DNA from 3 places in the Microbacterium sp. Ag1 genome. Region 1 is predicted to be linked to each of the others. Evidence: predicted binding sites of a transcription regulator. Region 1 holds the regulator's gene; each other region holds the start of a gene.
The links. Region 1 encodes LexA, which represses DNA repair genes until DNA is damaged. Its sites were predicted from a motif close to TCGAACANNTGTTCGA; they were not measured.
Positions count from the first base shown of each region.

Region 2: a site for LexA is predicted at 1,589-1,604, ahead of recA (recombinase RecA). Genes of this name have one in related genera too.
Region 3: a site for LexA is predicted at 1,170-1,185, ahead of AAY78_RS06335 (HNH endonuclease signature motif containing protein). Genes of this name have one in related genera too.

Region 1 covers NZ_LBCR01000032.1:307,054-310,105, reverse strand. The annotation lists gene hisB (imidazoleglycerol-phosphate dehydratase HisB) at 1-39, opposite strand, end outside; gene AAY78_RS14650 (histidinol-phosphate transaminase) at 36-1,121, opposite strand; gene AAY78_RS14645 (LysM peptidoglycan-binding domain-containing protein) at 1,203-1,571, opposite strand; gene lexA (transcriptional repressor LexA) at 1,862-2,548, shown strand; gene AAY78_RS14635 (S9 family peptidase) at 2,676-3,052, shown strand, end outside.
Region 2 covers NZ_LBCR01000030.1:139,324-142,375, forward strand. The annotation lists gene pgsA (CDP-diacylglycerol--glycerol-3-phosphate 3-phosphatidyltransferase) at 1-358, shown strand, start outside; gene AAY78_RS10885 (CinA family protein) at 355-840, shown strand; gene AAY78_RS10890 (helix-turn-helix domain-containing protein) at 982-1,290, shown strand; gene AAY78_RS10895 (DUF3046 domain-containing protein) at 1,309-1,533, shown strand; gene recA (recombinase RecA) at 1,801-2,850, shown strand.
Region 3 covers NZ_LBCR01000027.1:50,025-53,076, reverse strand. The annotation lists gene AAY78_RS19695 (ATP-binding cassette domain-containing protein) at 1-509, shown strand, start outside; gene AAY78_RS06340 (hypothetical protein) at 613-1,062, opposite strand; gene AAY78_RS06335 (HNH endonuclease signature motif containing protein) at 1,196-2,695, shown strand; gene hemL (glutamate-1-semialdehyde 2,1-aminomutase) at 2,852-3,052, opposite strand, start outside.

The sequences.
Region 1 (3,052 bases):
ACGGCTCGCGGTGCGCGGGGTCGGTGCGGAAGTGCTCATGAAGCCGATCCTATCGAGGCCAGAGCATCGAGGAACGCGGTGGTCTCGGCCTCGGTGCCCGCGCTCACCCTCAGGTGTCCTGGGATGCCGACATCGCGTACCAGCACCCCCTGGTCGTACAGCTGCTGCCAGATGGCCTTCGGGTCGGAGACTCCACCGAACAGCACGAAGTTCGACCAGGATTCGTGCGGCTGGTAACCCAGCGCCTCGAGAGTCGCCGTGATGCGGTCGCGCTGCTCGACGATCTCCTCGACCATGCCGAGCATGACGTCGGCATTGCGCAGCGCCGCGATGGCCGCCGCCTGGGTGAGTGCGCTCAGGTGGTAAGGCAGACGCACCAGCCGCAGCGCGTCGATGAACGCCGGGTCGGCCGCGAGATACCCGACACGGGCCCCGGCGAACGCGAAGGCCTTGCTCATCGTGCGCGAGACGGCCAGACGCGGCCGCCCCTCGAGCAGCGTCAGTGCGGAGACCGCGTCATGCGGCGCGAACTCCTGGTAGGCCTCGTCGACGATCACTATGCCCCTGGCAGCCTCGTACACCGCTTCGATGACGTCGAGTCCGAGCGGCGTGCCGGTGGGGTTGTTGGGAGAGCAGAGGATGACCACGTCCGGCTCGGCGGCCCGCACCTGCTCGGCCGCCTCCTCCGGAGTGATGGTGTAGTCGGGCTGACGCGTGCCGGCGATCCACCGCGCACCGGTGCCCTGCGCGATGAGCGGGTACATCGAATAGGTCGGCGCGAACCCGAAAGCCGTGCGACCAGGGCCTCCGAAGGCCTGCAGGATGTGCTGGAGCACCTCATTGGACCCGTTGCCCGCCCAGATCTGCTCGGGGACGAGACCGTGGCCCAGGTACTCCGCGAAAGACTCGCGAAGCGTGGTGAACTCACGATCCGGGTAGCGGTTGACATCACGGATCGCGACGGCGATGTCATCGAGGATGTCGCTCGCCACCGCATCGGGGATCGGATGCGTGTTCTCATTCACGTTGAGCGCGATGGGAAGCGGCGCCTGTGGAGCACCGTATGGCTTCAATCCGCGGAGATCGTCACGTAGCGGGAGATCGTTGAGGGAGAGGGTCACCCTTCCCATGCTAGGCGGCGCTTGAGGTTGATGACGCAAAGTCGCCGCCCCAGAAACTCCTCGTCTGAGCCCTCCGCCGGATCAGCGCGCGTACTGAGCCGGGATCGCCAGAGTCTGCCCGATCTGCAGCTCCCCACCGCGCAACAGGTTCATCCGGCTGATGTCGCCGATCACATCGCGCGGGTCGGCGTCGGGCGCGACGCCGGTGGCGATGGACCAGAGCGTGTCACCGGGCATGACGGTGACGGTCTCGACGCCGACGGGTGCGGTGTCGGCACCCGACGCGACCGCGCTGCCGCCGCTGAGCGCCGCGAACGCGATGCCGGCGGCGAGGGGCACCGACGCCAGGGCGAGCAGTACAGCGCGACCTCGCGTCGTCAGCCGGAGTCTCGTCGAAGGACGGGGCGATGCCGGGATGACTGCTGCGGTGCTGAAGCCGATGCTGCTCATGTGGTGCTCCTTAGCCTGTCCCGGAGCGGTGAGGCTGCCGGGGAAGTTGGCGTAGCGTTCGCATTCACGACTCGGCCGGGAGCCGGGAATGCGAAGCTACGTACCGAAGATATCTTCGAGTTCGAACATCTGTCAAGTATTCTTCGAAACCACATCGGGGAAAGAGGCCGACACGCTCGAACAGATCTTCCAGATCGGCCCGATTCTCGGATACGGTTTCGATAAGGACACCCCACCACGGGCCTCCGACATTCGAAGAGGGACGTCGGATCACGCACTGAAGGAGCACCATGAGCGAGAACTCTGCCGCCGAGTCGGAGGCACCGCGCACGCGCCGCCGGAAGAGCCTCAGCCCGAAGCAGATGGCGATCCTCGAGGTCATCCAGAACTCGATCGCGAACCACGGCTATCCGCCGAGCATGCGCGAGATCGGAGACGCCGTCGGTCTCAAGTCCCTCTCCAGCGTCACCCATCAACTCGGACAGCTCGAGCTGAGTGGCTACCTGCGCCGCGACCCGGGGAAGACCAGGGCGATGGAGGTGCTCATCGATCTGCCGGGCGCCAGCACCGAGAACCCGGCCGACGTCGCGACTCCCGTAGGCGACGCCGCGCTCGTCCCCCTGGTGGGACGGATCGCCGCCGGCGTGCCGATCACCGCGGATCAGCAGGTCGAGGAGATCTTCCCGCTCCCCCGCCAGTTGGTGGGCAAGGGCGACCTGTTCATGCTCAAGGTCTCCGGCGAGTCGATGATCGACGCCGCCATTTGCGACGGCGACTGGGTCGTGGTCCGCTCCCAGAACAGCGCGGAGAACGGCGAGATCGTCGCGGCGATGCTCGATGGCGAGGCGACGGTCAAGGTGCTGCGCCGCCGGGACGGCCACACCTGGCTCCTCCCCCGCAACTCGGCATTCGAACCCATCCTCGGCGACGAGTCCGTCGTCCTCGGCAAGGTCGTGGCGGTGCTCCGCGCCGTCTGACCCTCGATCCGGTCAGCGCAGACCGGGCCTGGTCGTGTCGGTGACCGTCTTCCCTTCGCGCGCTTCCACAGTGGTCGGGCCCACGGCGTGGCCGCACACGCGGTGCGACGCCGCATAGGCTCGAGACATGTCGTCGTCCCCTTACGGTTCCTGGTCATCCCCGTTCTCCGCCGCCTCGGTCGCCGCGTCTTCACCGCGCATCGACGGCGCCCGTTTCGTCGGCTCGGAGATCTGGTGGGGCGAGTCGGTGCCGGCCCAGAAGGGCCGCGTGACGGTGCGGAGCTCCTCCGGAGCCGAGATCCTCCCCTCCCCCTGGAGCGCACGCTCACGTGTGCACGAGTACGGCGGGGGTGCGTGGACGGCGGACGAGCACGGCACGCTCTACTTCGTCGACGCGAACGACCAGCGGGTTCATCGTCTGAGCGTGGGAGGCGAGCCCGTTGCTCTCACCCCTCCCGGGCCCTCCCACGGCGGCCTGCGTGTGCAGTCCGGTCGACTGCTGGC
Region 2 (3,052 bases), on a different contig from region 1:
CTGGGATCCGATCGCCGACAAGATGCTCACCGGTGCCGGCTTCATCGGGCTCGCGATTCTGGGCGAGGTCAACTGGTGGATCGTTGCGATCATCCTCGTGCGCGAATGGGGCATCACGATCCATCGGCTCATGGTGGCCAGCGAACACGTCGTGGCCGCGGCCTGGATGGGCAAGATCAAGACCGCGTTCCAAGGGGTGGCGCTCGGGTGGGCACTCCTCCCGCTGCACTACGTCATCGGTCTCGACGCCTGGACATTGATCACGTTCATCCTCATGCTCATCGTCCTGGTCCTCACGGTGGCGAGCGGCATCGACTACGTCGTGGCGCAGGTACGCGGGTCGCGCCGGAAGTCATGAGTCAGGCGGCAGCCGAGGTCCTCGCTGCGCTGGGCCGACGAGGATGGAAGCTCGGCGTGGCCGAATCCCTGACCGGGGGCGCCCTGTGCGCCGATCTCGTCGCGGTTCCCGGAGCGTCAGCCGTGCTGCTCGGAGGCGTCGTGGCATATGCCACGCCGGTCAAGTCGTCCGTGCTGGGCGTGGATGAGGGCCTGCTGTCGAGATACGGGCCGGTGCATCCGCAGGTCGCACTGGAGATGGCAGACGGCGTCAGACGCGTCGTCGGCGTCGACGGCGAGGCTGCCGATGTGGGGGTGTCCACGACCGGGATCGCCGGACCGGTGTCTCCGGACGGGCAGCCCGTCGGCACGGTGCACATCGGCGTCGTCACCCCCGCGGCATCGCGGACCAGGGCCTTTCTCTTCGTCGGCGACCGGGAATCGATCCGGGCGCAGACGGTGGACGCGGCACTCCAGGAGATGCTCGCCCTGCTCTCGGAATAGCAGAGCCCTGCGGCTGGTTATCTCTGATGTGCTCACACGTAAACCACAGAGTGCAGGAGTAGATTCTGTGCACGCCAGGGGTACTAGACTGGCTGTCTCATCGGGGGAGACCTCGAGCGAACACAGGGGGAGGAGGTTCCGATGATTCTTGTACGACAGGAAATCGGCGATGTGCTGAGGGACTTCCGCCTGCAGAAGGGGCGTACGCTCCGGCAGGTCGCCAGCAAGGCATCGGTCGCACTCGGCTACCTCAGCGAGGTGGAGCGCGGTCAGAAAGAGGCTTCGAGCGAGATTCTCGCCTCGGTCGCAGACGCTCTCGACGTCCCCATCTCGACGATCATGCGCGAAGTCGGTGACCGCATTTCGGTGCTCGAGGGCATTCAGGTCTTCCCTGACGTCGTTCCCGACGACCTCGTGGCGTCGGTCGAGCCTCAGCTCTCGCTGCACTGACCCCCGAATGGGGTGGTGATGCGTCGTAGCGAGTTCCTTCGCGCCGTCGATACCGAGTTCGGGCTGAGGGCTTCCTCTCTGGTCAACGACCTCGGCCTGAGTGCCGTAGGTGGGCGTACCGCTCTCGAAGCTCTCGCCGACGGCACGCCGCCGCGAGACATCTGGCTGGCGCTGTGCGCGGAGATGGACGTTCCCGAGGACAGGCGCCACGGAGTCGGACGGCAGGAGCCGCGGCGGCGCTGACCTACGTTCCTCGTCCGCCCTCTACGGAACACGACGCACCATTTGCGGCGTGTCGTCGAAGATTCGTTCGAAGCGGGCGTAGTCTTCTGCACAAGTGGTCCGGACCGTTTGTTCTGCACTGTATGTGAGATCGTCGCACCGATGTCGGTGGTCCCTCCTACGGTGGAAACAAGCCGAAGAGCCATTACGCCTTGTCGGAGAGTTTCTCCCAACCGGAAGAGCCGCGACAGCCTACAGGCGGCATCACGCGCGCAGAAGGAGCACATCATGCCATCACCCGCCGACCGCGAGAAGTCCCTCGAGACCGCCCTCGCTCAGATCGACCGCCAGTTCGGAAAGGGCTCGGTCATGCGGCTGGGCAGCGATGAGCGTGCCCCTGTGGCCGTCATCCCGACCGGCTCCATCGCCCTCGACGTCGCCCTCGGCGTGGGAGGACTGCCGCGTGGCCGAATCGTAGAGATCTACGGACCGGAGTCCTCGGGTAAGACGACTCTCACGCTGCACGCGATCGCCAACGCTCAGCGCGCCGGGGGAATCGCGGCGTTCATCGATGCCGAGCACGCGCTCGACCCCGACTATGCCGCGAAGCTGGGCGTCGACATCGATGCTCTCCTGGTGTCGCAGCCCGACACCGGTGAGCAGGCGCTCGAGATCGCCGACATGCTGGTGCGCTCCGGAGCCATCGACCTCATCGTCATCGACTCCGTCGCGGCGCTCGTGCCTCGTGCCGAGATCGAGGGCGAGATGGGCGACTCGCACGTGGGTCTGCAGGCGCGACTCATGTCGCAGGCCCTTCGTAAGCTCACCGGTGGTCTGAACCAGACCAACACCACCATGATCTTCATCAACCAGCTGCGTGAGAAGATCGGCGTCTTCTTCGGTTCCCCCGAGACCACCGCCGGCGGCAAGGCGCTGAAGTTCTACGCCTCGGTCCGCATGGACATCCGTCGTATCGAGACGCTGAAGGACGGAACCGATGCCGTCGGAAACCGCACCAGGGTCAAGGTCGTGAAGAACAAGATGGCGCCGCCGTTCAAGCAGGCGGAGTTCGACATCCTCTACGGCGTCGGCATCTCCCGCGAAGGCAGCCTGATCGACTTCGGCGTCGAACACGCCATCGTGAAGAAGTCGGGTTCCTGGTACACCTATGACGGTGATCAGCTGGGTCAGGGCAAGGAGAACGCACGCACGTTCCTGCTCAACAACCCCGACATCGCTCTGGCTATCGAGACGCAGATCAAGCAGAAGCTCGGTATCGGCGGGCCGTCCGGTGCCCCGGCAGCTGCCGATGAGCTCGCAGAGCGTCGTCCGGCCTGATGAACGACTCGCGTGGGGGCGATCCTGACCGGATCGCCCCCATCATCCCCCTCTTCGGCGGAACAGCGAAGAAACCAGGAGCGACGCCTTCCACGCCGGTCACGCAGTACGGCGAATCAGCGACACTGCCATCATCGCGAGGCGACGGGGATGCGGTCTGGCGTACGACCTGGGACTCTCCTCCAGGCGACCCTGCTTCCAT
Region 3 (3,052 bases), on a different contig from region 1:
ATCCGCGCTCCGCGGCGGTGAGCTCCATGCTCGCGGCGGCTGCGCGCGCCTACTACGAGGACGAACCCAGGGATTACCCGCTGAGCGCCGAGAACCAGACGGCCGAGGAGCAGCACGGCGAGGGCGGCGTCTCCGACGAGGGCGCGCACTGGACCGTCGCATCCACCGGTGTCATCGACACGGTGCCGCTGGCCGCATCGACGGATTCCGGAGAGGAGGGCGACACCGCCGCATCCGAAGCCGAGGAGCCGGGCGCTGAGGAGTCCCCCACGGTGGAGGCCCCCACGGAGGAGTCCCCAACCGAGGAGTCGCCCACCGAGGAGTCCCTGCCCGACGGGTTCGGCGCTGACGAACACGGCACCGAGCAGTCCGGAACCGCCGACGCCGATGCCGGCGAGCAGAGCGAGCCTGACGACGGGCACCGTCACGACGAACACCGTCACGACGAACACCGTCACGACGAACACCGTCACGACGAGCACGGTCACGACGAACACGGTCGCAACTGAGCGACTCGGCTGACGACGAACGTCCTCCGGCCTCTCGGCCCGGAGGGCGTTCCGCATTCAGAGGCGGGTCGACCGTGGATTCATAAGCCTGAGCCGCCTCGCGTCAGGCAGGCCGAGGACGGATGACCGGACGACGGCGTCCCTTCGAGACCGGCACAGGCGCGGTCGCCACGATCTCCTCGACGTTGGCGGGCTCATCCGACACGTCGAGTCGCAGAGCCTGCGTGAGCGCGAGCCCGTGGCTCGTGGTGAGGATCAGGCGGCGGTACTGCTCGTCGCCCTCGAGATCGATCACGACGCTCGGACGACGGCGACGGATCAGCACGAAGTCGAGGCTGCCCGCGGCCTTCCAGCTGCCGGCAGCGAGGACGCCGGGGATGTGCGTGCCGGGGTTCGGCACGCCACGGAGCCAGGTCCAGGCATCTTCGGTCAGCTGCACCTTGGCGATGGTGTCGCGCGCGATCCGGAGGTTGTCACGGTGGAAGGTGGCGGCACGTTCGATCGGCGAGAGCACGACCTCCAGTTGCGTCTGGTCCAGCAGCAACGTCACCATGTCCCCCAGTCTGCCAGCGTGGCCCTGCCAGTTGTCTGGAAGTTGCTCACAGGAACGCAACGATCCCTTGTCGATCAGCACCAGTCATCCACATCCCCTTCCGCTATTCGAACATATGTACTATACTCGACTCATGGCTCCCTCCACAAACGACGTCGATCAGCGCGAGACGCTGCTCGACGCGTGGGTGGAGAAGCGCCGACGCATCGCGATACTCGAGGCAGAAGCGTCTGCGCTGCTCGCCGATCGTCTGCGGCTGCAGGAAGAAGATGTCCACGAGCAGCCGCAGCACCGCGAGGCGATCCACCGCTCGATGATCGCCGAGTACTCGGCGGCCGGTCGCGTGTCGAAGGGCAGCATCGAGTACGCCTTCACAGACGCCCTCTTCCTCGAGGCCGAGCACCCGGTCGTCAGAGACGCGTTCCGACGCGGCGCGATCAGTGCGGCACACGTTCGAGAGATCGTGCGCGAGGGCGCCATCGTGCGGCAGGCCGTTCGCGATGGTCGAGCCGCCACCGAGGCGCTCACCCTGTACGACACTGCCGCACTCGTCGTCGCGGAGCAGGATTCTCCCGCACGCACCCGCGCGATGGTGCGCCGCGTCGCGTCGTCCCTCGCCTGCGAGACCGTGGTCGAGCGCCATCGGCGGGCATACGGGGAGCGGTCTGTCACGCTGCGGTCGCTCGACGACGGCCTCGCGCTGCTGCAGGTCGTGCTGCCGGAGCATCTCGCCCACGCGATCCTCGACCGACTGACCCGGCTCGCACAGCACGTCATCGCCACGCGAGGCGACCATCCCTCTTCGGGCGATGACACACCGGCGCTGTCCTCGGACGACCTCGACTCGGGCGCCGATCGGGTCTTTCTGCAGGAGCTGCGAGCCGACGACTCCCGTCGCGAAGACCCTGTGCTCAACAGCCACCCGTACGACGGCGAGCCCCCCTGCGGACCGGACACCGGCGACGCACGCGTCGACGCCCACGTCATCTTCGGCGACGGAGACACCTTCACGACGGATCCGTCACTCGGTGTCCCATCCGCCCCGACCGATGAGCGAGGCATCGATGCGGTCCGCACCGACCTGCTCAGCGACCTGCTCCTGACCACGGATCCCTCTGCCGCGGCGGGCACAGGTCTGGAGGGCATCCACGCCCGCATCCAGGTCACGATCGCTGCCGAGACGCTGGCCGGAATCGACGAACGGCCTGCCGAGCTCGACGGCATCGGTGCACTGCACCCCGACATCGCCCGCGACCTCGCCGGACGCAACGGCGGCTGGTCCCGCCTCTTCCTCGACCGCGCCGGCATCGTGACGGCCACAGCCGCCTACGCCCCGACGGCGGCGATGCGGCGGCACCTCCAGGCCAGAGACCAGCACTGTCGATTCCCCGGGTGCCGCACACCCGTCCACCGGTGTCAGATCGACCACAATCACGACCATGCGAAGGGCGGAGCGACGTCGATCGACAACCTGAGCCACTTCTGCGTCGGGCACCACGCGCTGAAGCATCCCGACATCGCCGAGAAGCACCGATGGCGCGCGAGACAGACCCCCGGCGGCGACATCGAGTGGACCAGCCCGCTCGGCCGGTGCTACACCGACGCATCACCGCGCCGCGTCATGTTCGTCTGACCGCGGTCCCGAACGCACAGCCGCGGACGCCACGAAAGCACAGGCACAGTCACGGACGCCACGAAGGCACAGGCGCGAACGCACAGTCACGGACGCGCGGTCACGGACGCGCGGTCCTGGACGCGCCCTCACGAACGCACAGTCACCAACGCGCGGTCATGGACGAGCAGCTGCGGCCGCAGCGGCTGCGGCAGGAAGAGCAGCTTCGATCTGCTGCAGCTCGTCCTCACCGTGGGCCGCGGTCAGGAACCACGCCTCGAAGACGCTCGGGGGAAGCGCCACCCCCTGCTCACGCAGCGAGTGGAAGAACGGCGCGTAGCGGAACGACTCCTGAGCCTGAGCTTCGGCGTAGTCCCT